2 regions of the Massilia sp. S19_KUP03_FR1 genome follow, and region 2 is predicted to be linked to the other one. Evidence: predicted binding sites of a transcription regulator. Region 2 holds the regulator's gene; the other holds the start of a gene.
The links. Region 2 encodes FNR, which switches genes on or off when oxygen is low (the NO sensors DNR and NnrR bind a similar motif). Its sites were predicted from a motif close to TTGATNNNNATCAA; they were not measured.
Positions count from the first base shown of each region.

Region 1: a site for FNR is predicted at 2,829-2,842, ahead of V6M87_RS14750 (universal stress protein). Genes of this name have one in related genera too.

Region 1 covers NZ_JAQQPS010000012.1:74,990-81,037, reverse strand. The annotation lists gene V6M87_RS14755 (copper-transporting P-type ATPase) at 1-1,879, opposite strand, end outside; gene V6M87_RS14750 (universal stress protein) at 1,887-2,711, opposite strand; gene V6M87_RS14745 (efflux transporter outer membrane subunit) at 2,934-4,376, shown strand; gene V6M87_RS14740 (hypothetical protein) at 4,383-4,568, opposite strand; gene V6M87_RS14735 (HlyD family secretion protein) at 4,577-5,644, shown strand; gene rbbA (ribosome-associated ATPase/putative transporter RbbA) at 5,641-6,048, shown strand, end outside.
Region 2 covers NZ_JAQQPS010000006.1:59,633-65,680, reverse strand. The annotation lists gene V6M87_RS08230 (tetratricopeptide repeat protein) at 1-762, opposite strand, end outside; gene V6M87_RS08225 (haloacid dehalogenase type II) at 905-1,630, shown strand; gene V6M87_RS08220 (YqaE/Pmp3 family membrane protein) at 1,674-1,868, shown strand; gene hemN (oxygen-independent coproporphyrinogen III oxidase) at 2,013-3,398, shown strand; gene fnr (fumarate/nitrate reduction transcriptional regulator Fnr) at 3,395-4,135, opposite strand; gene V6M87_RS08205 (glycoside hydrolase family 13 protein) at 4,366-6,048, opposite strand, start outside.

The DNA.
Region 1 (6,048 bases), on a different contig from region 2:
GCACGATGCCGCGCAAATCGCCATTGACCAGCGTGACATGGGCGCTGGCGATCGCGATGTCGGTGCCGCTGCCCATCGCGATGCCGACGTCGGCCCTGGCCAGTGCGGGCGCGTCGTTGATGCCGTCGCCGGCCATGGCCACCACCTTGCCCTGGTGCTGCAGTGCTTCGACCAGCGCCAGTTTGTCGGCCGGCGTGCAGGCGCCGTGGTAGTTGTCGATGCCTAGTTTGGCGGCGACCGCGCGCGCCGTGGCGACCCCGTCGCCGGTGGCCATGATGATGCCCAGGCCGCCGCTGCGCAGGCCTTCCAGCGCGGCGCCGGTGCACGGTTTGAGTGGATCGGCCAAGGCGATCAGCCCGGCCAGTTTGCCGTCCGAGGCCAGGTAGATGACGCTGGCACCCTGCGTGCGCAAGGCGTCGGCGGCGCCGTTCATGCTTTTCCACGCGACGCCATCCCGCTCCATCAGGGCCGTGCTGCCGAATGCGATGCGCTTGCCGTCGACCAGGCCGCGCACGCCGACGCCACTGGCCGATTCGAAGGATGCGGGCACGGTCAGGGTCAACTTGCGCCGCCGCGCCTCGCTGACGATCGCCTGCGCGAACGGGTGCTCGCTGCCCTGGTCGATGCTGGCGGCGAGCTGCAGCACCCCATCCTCGCTGAAACCGGGTGCCGCCGTCTGGCCAAGGAAAGCCGGCTTGCCCTTGGTGAGCGTGCCGGTCTTGTCGATGATGAGTGTATCGACCTTGGCGAGCGCTTCGATGGCGGCCGCGTCGTGGAACAGGACACCCAGGGTTGCCGCGCGCCCGGTCGCGCTCATGATCGACATGGGCGTGGCCAGGCCCAGCGCGCAGGGACAGGCGATGATCAGCACCGCCACACCATTGAGCAAGCCGTACAGCCAGCCCGGCTCGGGGCCCACCAGCCCCCACACGATGAAGGTCGACAGGGCAATCGCTACCACCGCCAGCACGAACCATGCGGCGACCCGGTCGGCCAGGCGCTGCATTGGCGCGCGCGAGCGCTGCGCCTGGCCGACCAGCTGCACGATCTGCGCCAGCACGGTGTCGGTGCCGATCTTTTCGGCCCGCATCAGCAGACTACCGCCGCCATTGATGGTGGCGCCGATCAGGCGGTCGCCAGGGCGCTTGGTCGCTGGCAGGGCTTCCCCGGTGAGCATCGCTTCGTCGACGCTGCTTTCGCCCGTTGCCACCACGCCGTCGACCGGGATGCTGGCGCCGGGCCGCACGCGCAGCTGGTCGCCCACGGCCACGCTGGCGAGCGGGATCTCTTCTTCGCTGCCGTCGGGGCCTACCCGGCGCGCGGTTTTGGGCGCCAGGTCCATCAGGGCGCGCAGTGCGCCCGAGGTATGCGCCCGGGCGCGCAATTCCAGCAACTGGCCCATCAGCGTCAGCGACACGATCATCGCGGCCGACTCGAAGTAGACGGCGACACTGCCGTCATGGCGGAACGCCGCCGGAAACCACTGTGGCGCGACGGTCGCCGCCACGCTGTAGCCAAACGCGGCCAGGATGCCGGTGCCGGTCAGCGTCCACATGTTCGGGCGCCGCGTGGCCAGCGACTGCGCCCATCGCGTGAGCAGCGGCCAGCCGCCCCACAAGACCACGGGTGCGCTCAAGGCCCCTTCGAGCCAGGCCTGGTGTGGCACGTGGCCGAACATCGCCAGGGCGAACACCAGCACCGTGCACGGCAAGGTCCAGTAAAAACGGCGTTCGAAGCCGGCCAGTTCCGGGTTCGCGGCATCGTCCGCAACCGGCATGACAGGTTCGAGCGCCATGCCGCACAGGGGACAGCTGCCGGGGGCGGGCAGGCGCACCTGCGGATGCATGGGGCAGGTGTAGATGGGTTCGCGCGCTTGCATGGCCGGCTCAGTGCGACAGCATGACGGCAATCTGCTGCTGCGCGACCAGTGCGCGCGTGACGCCGCCGAGCGCCCATTCGCGCAGGCGGCTGTGGCCATACGCGCCGGCCACGATCAGGTCGCACGCATGGTCGAGCGCGATTTCTCCCAGCAGGGGCGGGCCGCCGGCCGCCGGCAGCAACAGCGCCTGGGCGCCCACGCCGTGCGAGCGCAGCCAGGCCACCACGTCCTGCAGTTGCGCGAACACCCCCGCATGGTTGTCGCTTTGCGCGACTTGCACCACGCTGACGCGCTCGGCATCGCGCAGCATGGGCAGCGCATCGGTAACGGCGCGGCGGCATTCGCGGCTGTCGTCCCAGGCCACCAGCGCGTGCGCAAACAGCAGCGGGCCGGCCGGTGCGGGCGCGATCAGCACCGGGCGCCCGGCGCGCATCAGCAGTTCCGACATCTGCATGTGGCGCTGGGTATCGAACATGCCGCCCGGCGCCGCATCGGTGAGGATCAGGTCGGCCCCGCGCGCCACTTGCGCGACGTGATCGGCAATCGAGATGCAATTGCTGCTGGCCTGCCACGAGACCCCGGCCGGGCGCTCACCCAGGGCCGCGTGAAAGGCGCGTTCGGCCACGGCCATCTCGCGCCGCAATTCGTCCAGTTCATCCTCGATCAGGATGCCGTTGACGCAGCCCTCGGCGATCAATGCCTGCAGGGGCTGGCAGGCAGCAGCGCCGACCAGGCGTGCGTCGAAGCGGTCGGCCAGCCTGGCCGCCAGGTGCAGCAATGCCGCATGCGGGTGGCCTAATTGCAGGTGTACCAGGATGGTCTTGTAGCTCACGTATGTCTCCGGAGGGTTGGATGGAAAGTACACAGCCTGCGCCGCATCGGCGCGCGCTTCTGTGTGGATCCACGCATAGAACGGCGCCCCGCGCTGCTAAGGTGGGGTGGCTTGTACTTGATTTATATCAATTACCTGATTGATCCGGCTCTCCAATAATTGTTGGACCGTCCCTGAACAGAACCGATGCCTTGCGAACCCGGCGCATCAGAGAGACCTTCCATGCTTCATCTTCACCGCGCCGCACGCATCCTTGCGCTGGCCGCCTTCCTGGCTGGCTGCGCCCCGCTGGACCAGGGCGGCGCCCGCATGCCCGCCCAAGCGCCGGCCGCCTGGCCGGACGACGCCTCGGCAAACGCCGGGCCGGCTGCCGCCAGCGTCGGCTGGCAAGACTATTACGTCGCCCCCGGCCTGCGCGCGCTGATCCAGCAGGCACTGCTGCACAACACCGACCTGCGCACGGCCTTGCTGCGGGTGGACGAGGCGCGCGCCGCCTTCGGTATCACCAGCGCGCAGCAGTTTCCCACCATCGGGCTGGGCGCCGGAGGCACGGTCAGTCGCGTCCCCGCCGACCTGAGCGTGACCGGGCAGCCGCTAGTGTCGCGCGACTACCAGGTGGCGCTGCAGATGAATGCCTGGGAACTCGACCTGTGGGGCCGGGTGCGCAGCCTGAAGGCGTCCGCGCTGGAAAGCTGGCTGGCCAGCGACGCCGCACGGCGCGCCGTCAGCCTCGCCCTGATCACCCAGGTGGCTGACGGTTATCTCCAGCTGCGCGAGCTGGACGAACGTCTGGCGCTGGCGCGCAGCACCATCGCCAGCCGCGCCGCCTCGTACCGGATTTTCCAGCGCCGCTATGAAGTGGGGGCCATCGCCCAGCTCGACGTGCTCCAGGTTGGCACCTTGCTGACCCAGGCCGAGGCGCTCGCCGCCCAGCTGGAACAGGCGCGCGCACTGCAGGCGCACGCGCTGGTGCAGCTGACCGGCGCGTCCGCCAACCAGCTGGCGGCCGCCGCGCCGTATGACGACAGCCTGGTGCTGGCGCCGCTCGGCGCCGGCTTGCCGTCGGCGCTGCTGGCAACCCGTCCGGACATCGCCGCGGCCGAGCACCAGCTGCGCGCCGCGCGTGCCGATGTCGACGCCGCTCGCGCTGCGTTTTACCCGCGCATCAGCCTGACGGCCGGCGCTGGCACGGCCAGCGCGGCCCTCGAGGGACTATTCAAGTCTGGCAGCCGGGCCTGGACCTTCGCGCCGGCGGTGGCGCTGCCGCTGCTCGACGGCGGGCGCAATCGCGCCAGCCTGGCGCTGGCCGACGTGCGGCGCGAGCTGGCCGTGGTCAGTTACGACCGGGCGGTGCAGACCGCGTTTCGCGAAGTAAGCGACGCGCTCGCATCGGGCCGCTGGCTGGCGCGCCAGGTCGATGCAGTGCAGGCAAACGTGGCGGCACAGCGCCGCCGCGCCTACCTTGCCACACTGCGTTACGAGAACGGCGCCACGGCCTACTTCGAGGTCCTCGATGCCCAGCGCGACCTGCTGGCGGCCGAGCAGCAACTGGTGCAAACCCGCCGCCTGCTGCTGTCAAGCCAGGTTGCGCTCTACGCCGCGCTCGGCGGCGGCAGCTTTGCCACCCCGCTCACCACCTCCAACGCTTCACCACAGACACCATGACCGACACTAAAACGACACCGCAGCCAGTACCCGCACCCGCAACGGCTCCAGCCTCTGCACCTGCACCTGCACCTGCACCTGCACCTGCACCTGCACCCGCAGCCGTACCTGCACCCGCACCCGCATCCGTACCTGCACCTGCATCCGCAGCCGTACCTGCAGCTGCACCCGCACCCGCACCCGCACCACCATCGTTCTGGGTGCGCTGGAAGTCCAAAATCATCATCGCCGCACTGGTGCTGCTGGCGCTCGCCATCGGCCTCGGCACCTGGTATGTGCTGCGCCCAAGCGGCCCGGGTCCCGGTTTCGCCAGCGGCAACGGGCGCATCGAAGCAACCGAGATCGACGTCGCCACCAAACTGCCGGGCCGGGTAGAATCGATCGTCGTTCGCGAGGGCGACTTCGTCAAGGCCGGCCAGGTACTAGCGACCATGCGCGACGATACGCTGCTGGCCCAGCGCGACGAGGCGCGCGCGCACCAGCAGCAGGCCAGCGACAATGTCGCCGGCATGCAGGCGCAGGTGGCCATGCGCGAGAGCGATCTGATTGCGGCCGGCGCCGTGGTCACCCAGCGCGAGAGCGACCTCGATGCGGCGCGGCGGCGCCTGGCGCGCACCGCGACACTGGCGCGCGAAGGCGCGTCCTCGGTGCAGGAACTGGACGACGACCGGGCCAAAGTGCATGGCGCCGAAGCGGCGCTGGCCGCAGCCCGCGCCCAGGTGGGCGCTGCCAGCGCGGCCATCGCGGCGGCGCGCGCGCAGGTGGTCGGCGCCCGTTCGGCCGTGCAGGCCGCGCTGGCCACCACTGCGCGCGTCGAAGCCGACCTGGTCGACAGCGCCTTGCGCGCACCCAGCGCCGGGCGCGTGCAATACCGCGTGGCCGAGCCGGGCGAAGTGCTGGCCGCTGGCGGCAAGGTGCTCAACCTGGTCGATGTCAGCGATGTCTACCTGACCTTCTTCCTGCCCGAAACGGCGGTCGGCAAGGTGGCCCTGGGCAGCGAGGTGCACCTGGTGCTCGATGCGGCACCCGGCTATGTATTCCCGGCCACGGTGTCGTTTGTCGCCAGCACGGCGCAGTTCACGCCGAAGACCGTGGAAACAGCCAGCGAGCGCCAAAAGCTGATGTTCCGGGTCAAGGCGCAGCTCGGCCGCGACCTGTTGTTGAAGCACATGCGCCAGGTGAAAACCGGCTTGCCGGGCGTGGCCTGGGTACGTCTCGACGCGGCCCAGCCCTGGCCGCCCGAGCTGGTGCTGAAGGTGCCGCAATGAGCACCGCGCCGGTGATCCGGCTGGCCGGCGTCAGCCTGCATTACGGCAAAGCGCTGGCGCTGGACGGCATCGATCTGGACCTGCCGGGCGGTTGCATGGTCGGCCTGATCGGCCCCGACGGTGTCGGCAAATCGAGCCTGATGGCGCTGGTGGCCGGCTCGCGCGCGGTGCAGCAGGGCACCGTCACGGTGCTTGGCGGCGACATGGCCAGCAAGGCGCACCGCGATGCGGTCTGCCCGCGCATCGCCTACATGCCGCAGGGACTGGGCAAGAACTTGTACCCGACGCTGTCGGTGGAAGAGAACCTGCAGTTCTTTGCGCGCCTGTTCGGCCACGGCACGGCGGAGCGCCGGCGCCGCATCGATACGCTCACCGGCAGCACCGGCCTGCGGCCGTTCCTGGAC
Region 2 (6,048 bases):
TTCCAGGTGCAGGGAGCGCAGCGGCCTTTGCTGCGCCGCGCGCAGGCTGGCCAGGTGGTTCCAGGTATTGCGGTCGGCCGGATTGGCCATGACGGCGCGGTACAGCGCCTGTGCAGCCGGCTCGCGCTTGCCCTGCCGGGCGAGACTGTCGGCCAGGAAGCGCCACCCTTGGGCATTTTCTGGCGCGATCTCGGTCGCGCGGCGGAACTGCGCCTCGGCGTGCGCCCAGTCCTGCTGCGCGAAATAGCAGTCGCCCGCGCCGATCCAGGCCAGCTCCCAGAGCGGGTCGAGCGCCATCACCGCCTCGTATTGCGCGCGCGCTGCGTCGAACTGGCGTTGCGTGAACAGCACTTCGGCCTGCTGCATCGCCGCGCGAGCCGCGGGAGGCGGCACGTGCGCTGTGACTACCGGCCCGTCGAGAATCTGGCGCAGGACGTCCTGGGTCATGGGGTTGGCCGGTTCCAGGCGCAGCGCCTGGCGCGTCAGCGCTTCGGCCTGATCACGCAGCTTGCCAGCCTGCGCTTGCTCGCTGTGCCAGGACATGTCGATCAGCATGGTGGCGGCCGACACCAGCGGCCAGGTGGCTTCAGGCGCCGCTGCGATGGCCGCCTTGAATTTTTCGTAGGCCTGCTGCTTCTTGCCTTGATAGGACAGCAGAGTACCTTCATCGACCAGCGCCAGGCAGACATCGACGCAGGGTGTGGCGCTCCAGGCCGATGGTGTGGCCAAGGCCAGGGTCAAGGCAAGTGTCGCAATTCGCATAGTGTCCGCTCGGAATTAAAAAGCCATCGTACCGCGCGCGCATGCGCCGGTGTCTCTCCAATTGTCACGCGCAGGTAAAAGGACGGCAGCATGCCATCGGTGTAGGATACCGGCATCGTCGTCAACCGGAAGGGGCACTTTCATGAGCGCTTCATTTGAACACATCGGCATGCTCGGCTTCGACGTTTTCGGCACCGTCGTCGACTGGCGCACCAGCGTCGCTCGTGCTTGCGAGCCGTTCCTGCGCAAGCACGGCATCGCAGCCGATCCGCTGGCCTTTGCCGACGCCTGGCGCGCCGGCTACCAGCCGGCCATGGAAGAAGTGCGCAGCCACCGCCGGCCCTGGGTCAAGCTCGATATCCTCACCCTCGAAAACCTGCAAACGGTGCTGCAGCAGCATGGCGTGAGGGCAGAAGATATCCCCTTCATCGCGCTGGAAGATCTGAACCGCTGCTGGGAGCGGCTCGACCCGTGGCCCGACGCGGTCGAAGGGCTGCTGCGCCTCAAGCAGCGCTTCGCCATCGCGCCCTTCTCGAACGGCCACATCGCCGGCATGCTGCGCCTGGCGCGCTACGGCCGCTTGCCGTGGGACGTCATCCTTGGCGCCGAAATCGCCCATGCCTACAAGCCGCAGCCGGCGGTGTACCTGGCGTCCTGCGAGGCGGCTGGCCTGGCCCCCACCGAAGTGTGCATGGTGGCGGCCCACAACAACGACCTGCTCGCTGCGCGCGCCCTCGGCCTGCGCACCATTTTCCTGCGCCGGCCGCACGAGCACGGGCCGCAGCAAAGCACCGACCTGGCGCCCGACCACGCGTGGGATGTCGTCGCCGAAAGCATGCTGGACGTGGCGCATGCACTTGGCTGCTGAGCTCACGTATCATGGACGTTAATTCACCCCTCAAGGAGTTTTCATGCGCCTGCTTATCGCTCTCATCCTGCCCTGGCTTACCTTCTTCACGATCGGCCGCCCCATCGCCGGCGTCATCTGCCTGATCCTGCAAATCACCGTGATCGGCTGGCTGCCGGCCGCCATCTGGGCCGTGTATGCACTCAGTCAGTACAACACTGACAAAAAAATCGACGAGGCGATGCGCCAGCGCGGTTGATTTGCCCCAGCATCTGCCTCCGCCGCTATCACAGCTGGCTGGGGCATATTTGATGCAGCGCAAAGATTTTAAAGAGCCGTCTTTCTACACTCCCTGCAACAGGATCTTGCTCAAGCCCGGGCGGTCCATCAGCAGGAAGTGTCCATGTCTTTAGTTTCTCCCACGTTCGATGCGCCGCTGCTGCGCAAACTCGGCCGCCCCGGTCCGCGCTACACCTCGTACCCCACCGCCGACCGCTTCCAGAACGGGTTCGGCTACCGCGACTATCTCGCCGCCGTGGCCCACCGCCGCACGCGCCAGAGCGGCACGCCGCTGTCGCTGTACGTGCACATCCCGTTCTGCGCGTCGATCTGCTACTACTGCGCCTGCAACAAGATCGTCACGCGCGAGCGCGACAAGGCCGCCGTCTACCTCGATTACCTGAAGCGTGAAATCACCATGCAGGCGGCACTCTACGACGGCATGAACCGCGTCGACCAGCTGCACCTGGGCGGCGGCACGCCGACCTATCTGTCGGACGCGCAAATGGACGAGCTGATGGCGCACCTGCGCAGCCACTTTCAATTCGCGCCCGACGCGGTGGGCGAATATGCCATCGAAATCGATCCGCGTACGGTCACGGTGGAGCGCATTGCCAGCCTGCGCCGGCAAGGCTTCAATCGTTTGAGCCTGGGCGTGCAGGATTATGACGAGCGGGTGCAGCGCGCCGTGAACCGCATCCAGCCCGAGGTGCAGACCCAGGCGATCATCGACGCCGCCCGGGCATTTGGCTACCGCTCGGTGAACATCGACCTGATCTACGGCCTGCCGCTGCAGACGCTTGCGACGATGGCGACCACGCTCGAGCGGGTGATCGCGGCCGACCCGGACCGCATCGCGCTGTACCACTACGCCCACATGCCGCACCTGTTCAAGGCGCAGCGCATGCTGCAGGACGCTGACATGCCCGGCGCCGACGCCAAGCTGGCCATGCTGGGCCTGGCCATCGAACGGCTGGCTACGGCGGGGTATGTGTATATCGGCATGGACCATTTCGCCAAGCCGGACGACGAGCTGGCGGTGGCGCAGCGCCAGGGCCGGCTGCACCGCAACTTCCAGGGCTATTCGACGCATGCCGACGCCGACATCGTCGCGTTCGGCGTGTCCGCCATCGGCGCCGTGGGCGCCACCTACAGCCAGAACGCCAAGCACCTGACGGCCTACTATGCCGGCATCGACGCCAGCACGCTGCCCATCGAACGGGGCGTGACGCTGTCCATGGACGACGCGCTGCGGCGCTCCCTGATCGGGAGTTTGATGTGCCATTTTGAGCTGTCGGTGGCCGCCTTCGAGCAGGCGTTTCCGATCGCCTTTGCCGATTATTTCGCGCAGGAGCTGGCGGCGCTGGCCGACCTCGAGGCCGACGGCCTGGCCACGGTTACGCCCGACTGGATCACGGTCACGCCGAAAGGGCGCCTGTTAATCCGGAATATCTGCATGGTGTTCGACCGCTACCTCGAGTCTGGCCAGCGCCATTCCGCCACGGTCTAAACGAGTGGGCTGCACTGCTCCGTGCCGGCCGCGAGCGCCTGCAGGCGCGCCGGTTCGCGCAGGGTGATGGCGCGCTTGGTCACTGCCAGCAGGCCGAGCGTCTTGAAGCGTGACAGCAGGCGGCTGACGCTTTCGATGGTCAGGCCCAGGTAATTGCCGATGTCTTCGCGCGACATGCGCAGCTCGAACTGGGTCGAGGAGTAGCCGCGCGCGGCGTAGCGGGCCGCCAGGTTGGTGAGAAACACCGCGAAGCGCTGCTCGGCGCGCATATTCCCCAGCAGCAGCATGACGTTCTGCTCGCGCGTGATTTCGCCGCTCATCATGCGGTGGAAGTGGCGCAGCAGATTCGGCATCTCGCCAAACAGGCCTTCGAGCGTATCGAAGGGAATCTCGCATACTTCGCTGTCTTCCAGCGCCACCGCGTCGCACTGGTGCCGTTCGCTGCTGATGGCGTCCATGCCGAGCAGTTCGCCGGCCATCTGGAAGCCGGTGATCTGCTGGCCGCCGGCGGCGTTGATCTGGGAGGTCTTGAAATGGCCGAAGCGGATCGCGTACAGCGACTTGAATGGCGCATCCATCTGGTACAGGCGTTCGCCGCTGGCGATGCGGCGGCGGCGGCCGATGACCTGGTCGAGGCGGGCCATGTCGTTGTCGGACAGGCCCATGGGCAGGCACAGCTGGTGCATGCTGCAGGTGGCGCAGCCGGCTTTGATGGCGGGGAGGGGGGAAGTTGTCATGGCGCCGATTCTACTGCTTCGTGCTGGCTCATGGTGCGAAACGGGCATTTTAGCGGTAGACGGCGCGGCGGCGCTTTGCGGCGCTGCCGCGCGAGCGTTATCGATTTTGTCGAAGTGGTATGGGTTCCCGCCTGCGCGGGAATGACGTATCTGAGAGCGCTGGCCTTGAAAACGTCATCCCGGCGCAGGCCGGGATCCATGCTGAATTTGCAGCACCAACCCGGCGTCGTTCAGTTCAACTCCAGCACCACCGCCGACCGCGCCGGCAATTTCACCTCGGTCCGCAAATCAAAGCGCGCGCCGGTCAACACATCGACCCCGCCGCTGACGCCAGCGAGCATCTCGCGGAAGCGCTCAGCCTTGAGTACCTTCTCGCCGGGGTTGTTGTTGAAGGCGACCATCACCTTCTTCTTGCCGTCATAGCGGAAGTAAACGTAGGTGTTTTCTTCGGCCCCGTAATGCATCATTTTCCCGTGATGGATCAGCGGCTGCGTCTTGCGCCAGTTGACCAGCTTTTTGACAAAGGCCTGCGCTTCGGCTTCTTTGGCGCCGAGGTTGCGGCCGCTGAAAGCGTCGATGCTGTCGCCCTTCCAGCCGCCCGGGAAATCGGTGCGGTAGCTCGAGTCGTTGCGTTCCTTGGTCGAACTGGTCATGAGGATTTCGTCGCCGCTGTAGAACTGCGGAATGCGCGGCATGGTCATCAGGAACACAATGTCCATCTTGTACTTGCCCATGTCTTCACCCACCACGCTGTAGATGCGCGAGGTATCGTGGTTGCCGGCGAAGACAACCAGATTGCCCGGATTCGGGTACAGGTAATCGAGCGACAGCGTCTCGTAGACATTCGAGAAGACGTTGCCGCCATTGGCGTCGGCCAGGCCGTCGCGCATCGCTTCGGTCATCGGGAAGTCCATCATGCTCGGCATCGAGCTGACGTACCCGTCCGGATTGACTTTGCCCTTCTGCCAGTGCGCCACCACGGCCGGCTGCTTGTGCCACTCTTCGCCGACCAGGTTGATGTTCGGGTACTCGGCCATCACGCGCCGCGTGTAGTCGGTCAAAAAGGCGCCGTCGGAGTAGCCGAAGGTGTCGATGCGCAGGCCCGACAAGCCAGCGTTTTCGATCCACCAGATATTGTTCTGGATGAGGTAATTGGCCACCAGCGGATTGGTCTGGTTCAGGTCGGGCATGCCCGGTGCAAACCAGCCGGTGGTGAAGTTCTCCTTGTCCTCGGTCGATGCGTACGGGTCCTGCACCGCGGTGTGATGGTGTTGCGTGGCGACGAATTTGGCCCCGTGGTTGACCCAGTCCGGCGTCGGCTTGTCCTTCATCCACCAGTGGCCAATGCCGATGTGCGACAGCACCACGTCCTGGATCAGGCCAATGCCTTGCGTGCGTGCGCTGTTTGACAGGCGCAGATAGTCGTCATTGCTGCCGTAGCGCGGATCGATCTTGTAGTGGTCGGTGGCCGCGTAGCCGTGATAGGACGCGTTCGGCATGTCGTTAACCACCAGCGGGGTTGGCCACAGCTGGGTGAAGCCCATGTCCTTGATGTAGCCGAGACGGTCGATCATGCCCTGGATGTCGCCGCCGTGGCGACCGTATCCGAGCTGGCGGTTGCCCTTGTCGGCCATGCCGGCCACCGTGTCGTTGGACGGGTCGCCGTTGGCGAAGCGGTCGGGCATGAGCAGGTAAATCACGTCGCTACTGTCGAAGCCGTGGCGCTGGCTTGAACCTGGCGCGCGCTGGCGCAGCTGGTAGCGGTATTGCGCCGTGCGGCCATTGCCCTTGAAGGCGATGTCGAAGGCGCCAGCCGCCGCATCCTTGTCCATGTCCAGGTCGATGAACAGGTAATTCGGATTGGCCACGCGGGTCACGCCGGCGATGCGCACGCCGGGGTAATTGAGCGTCGG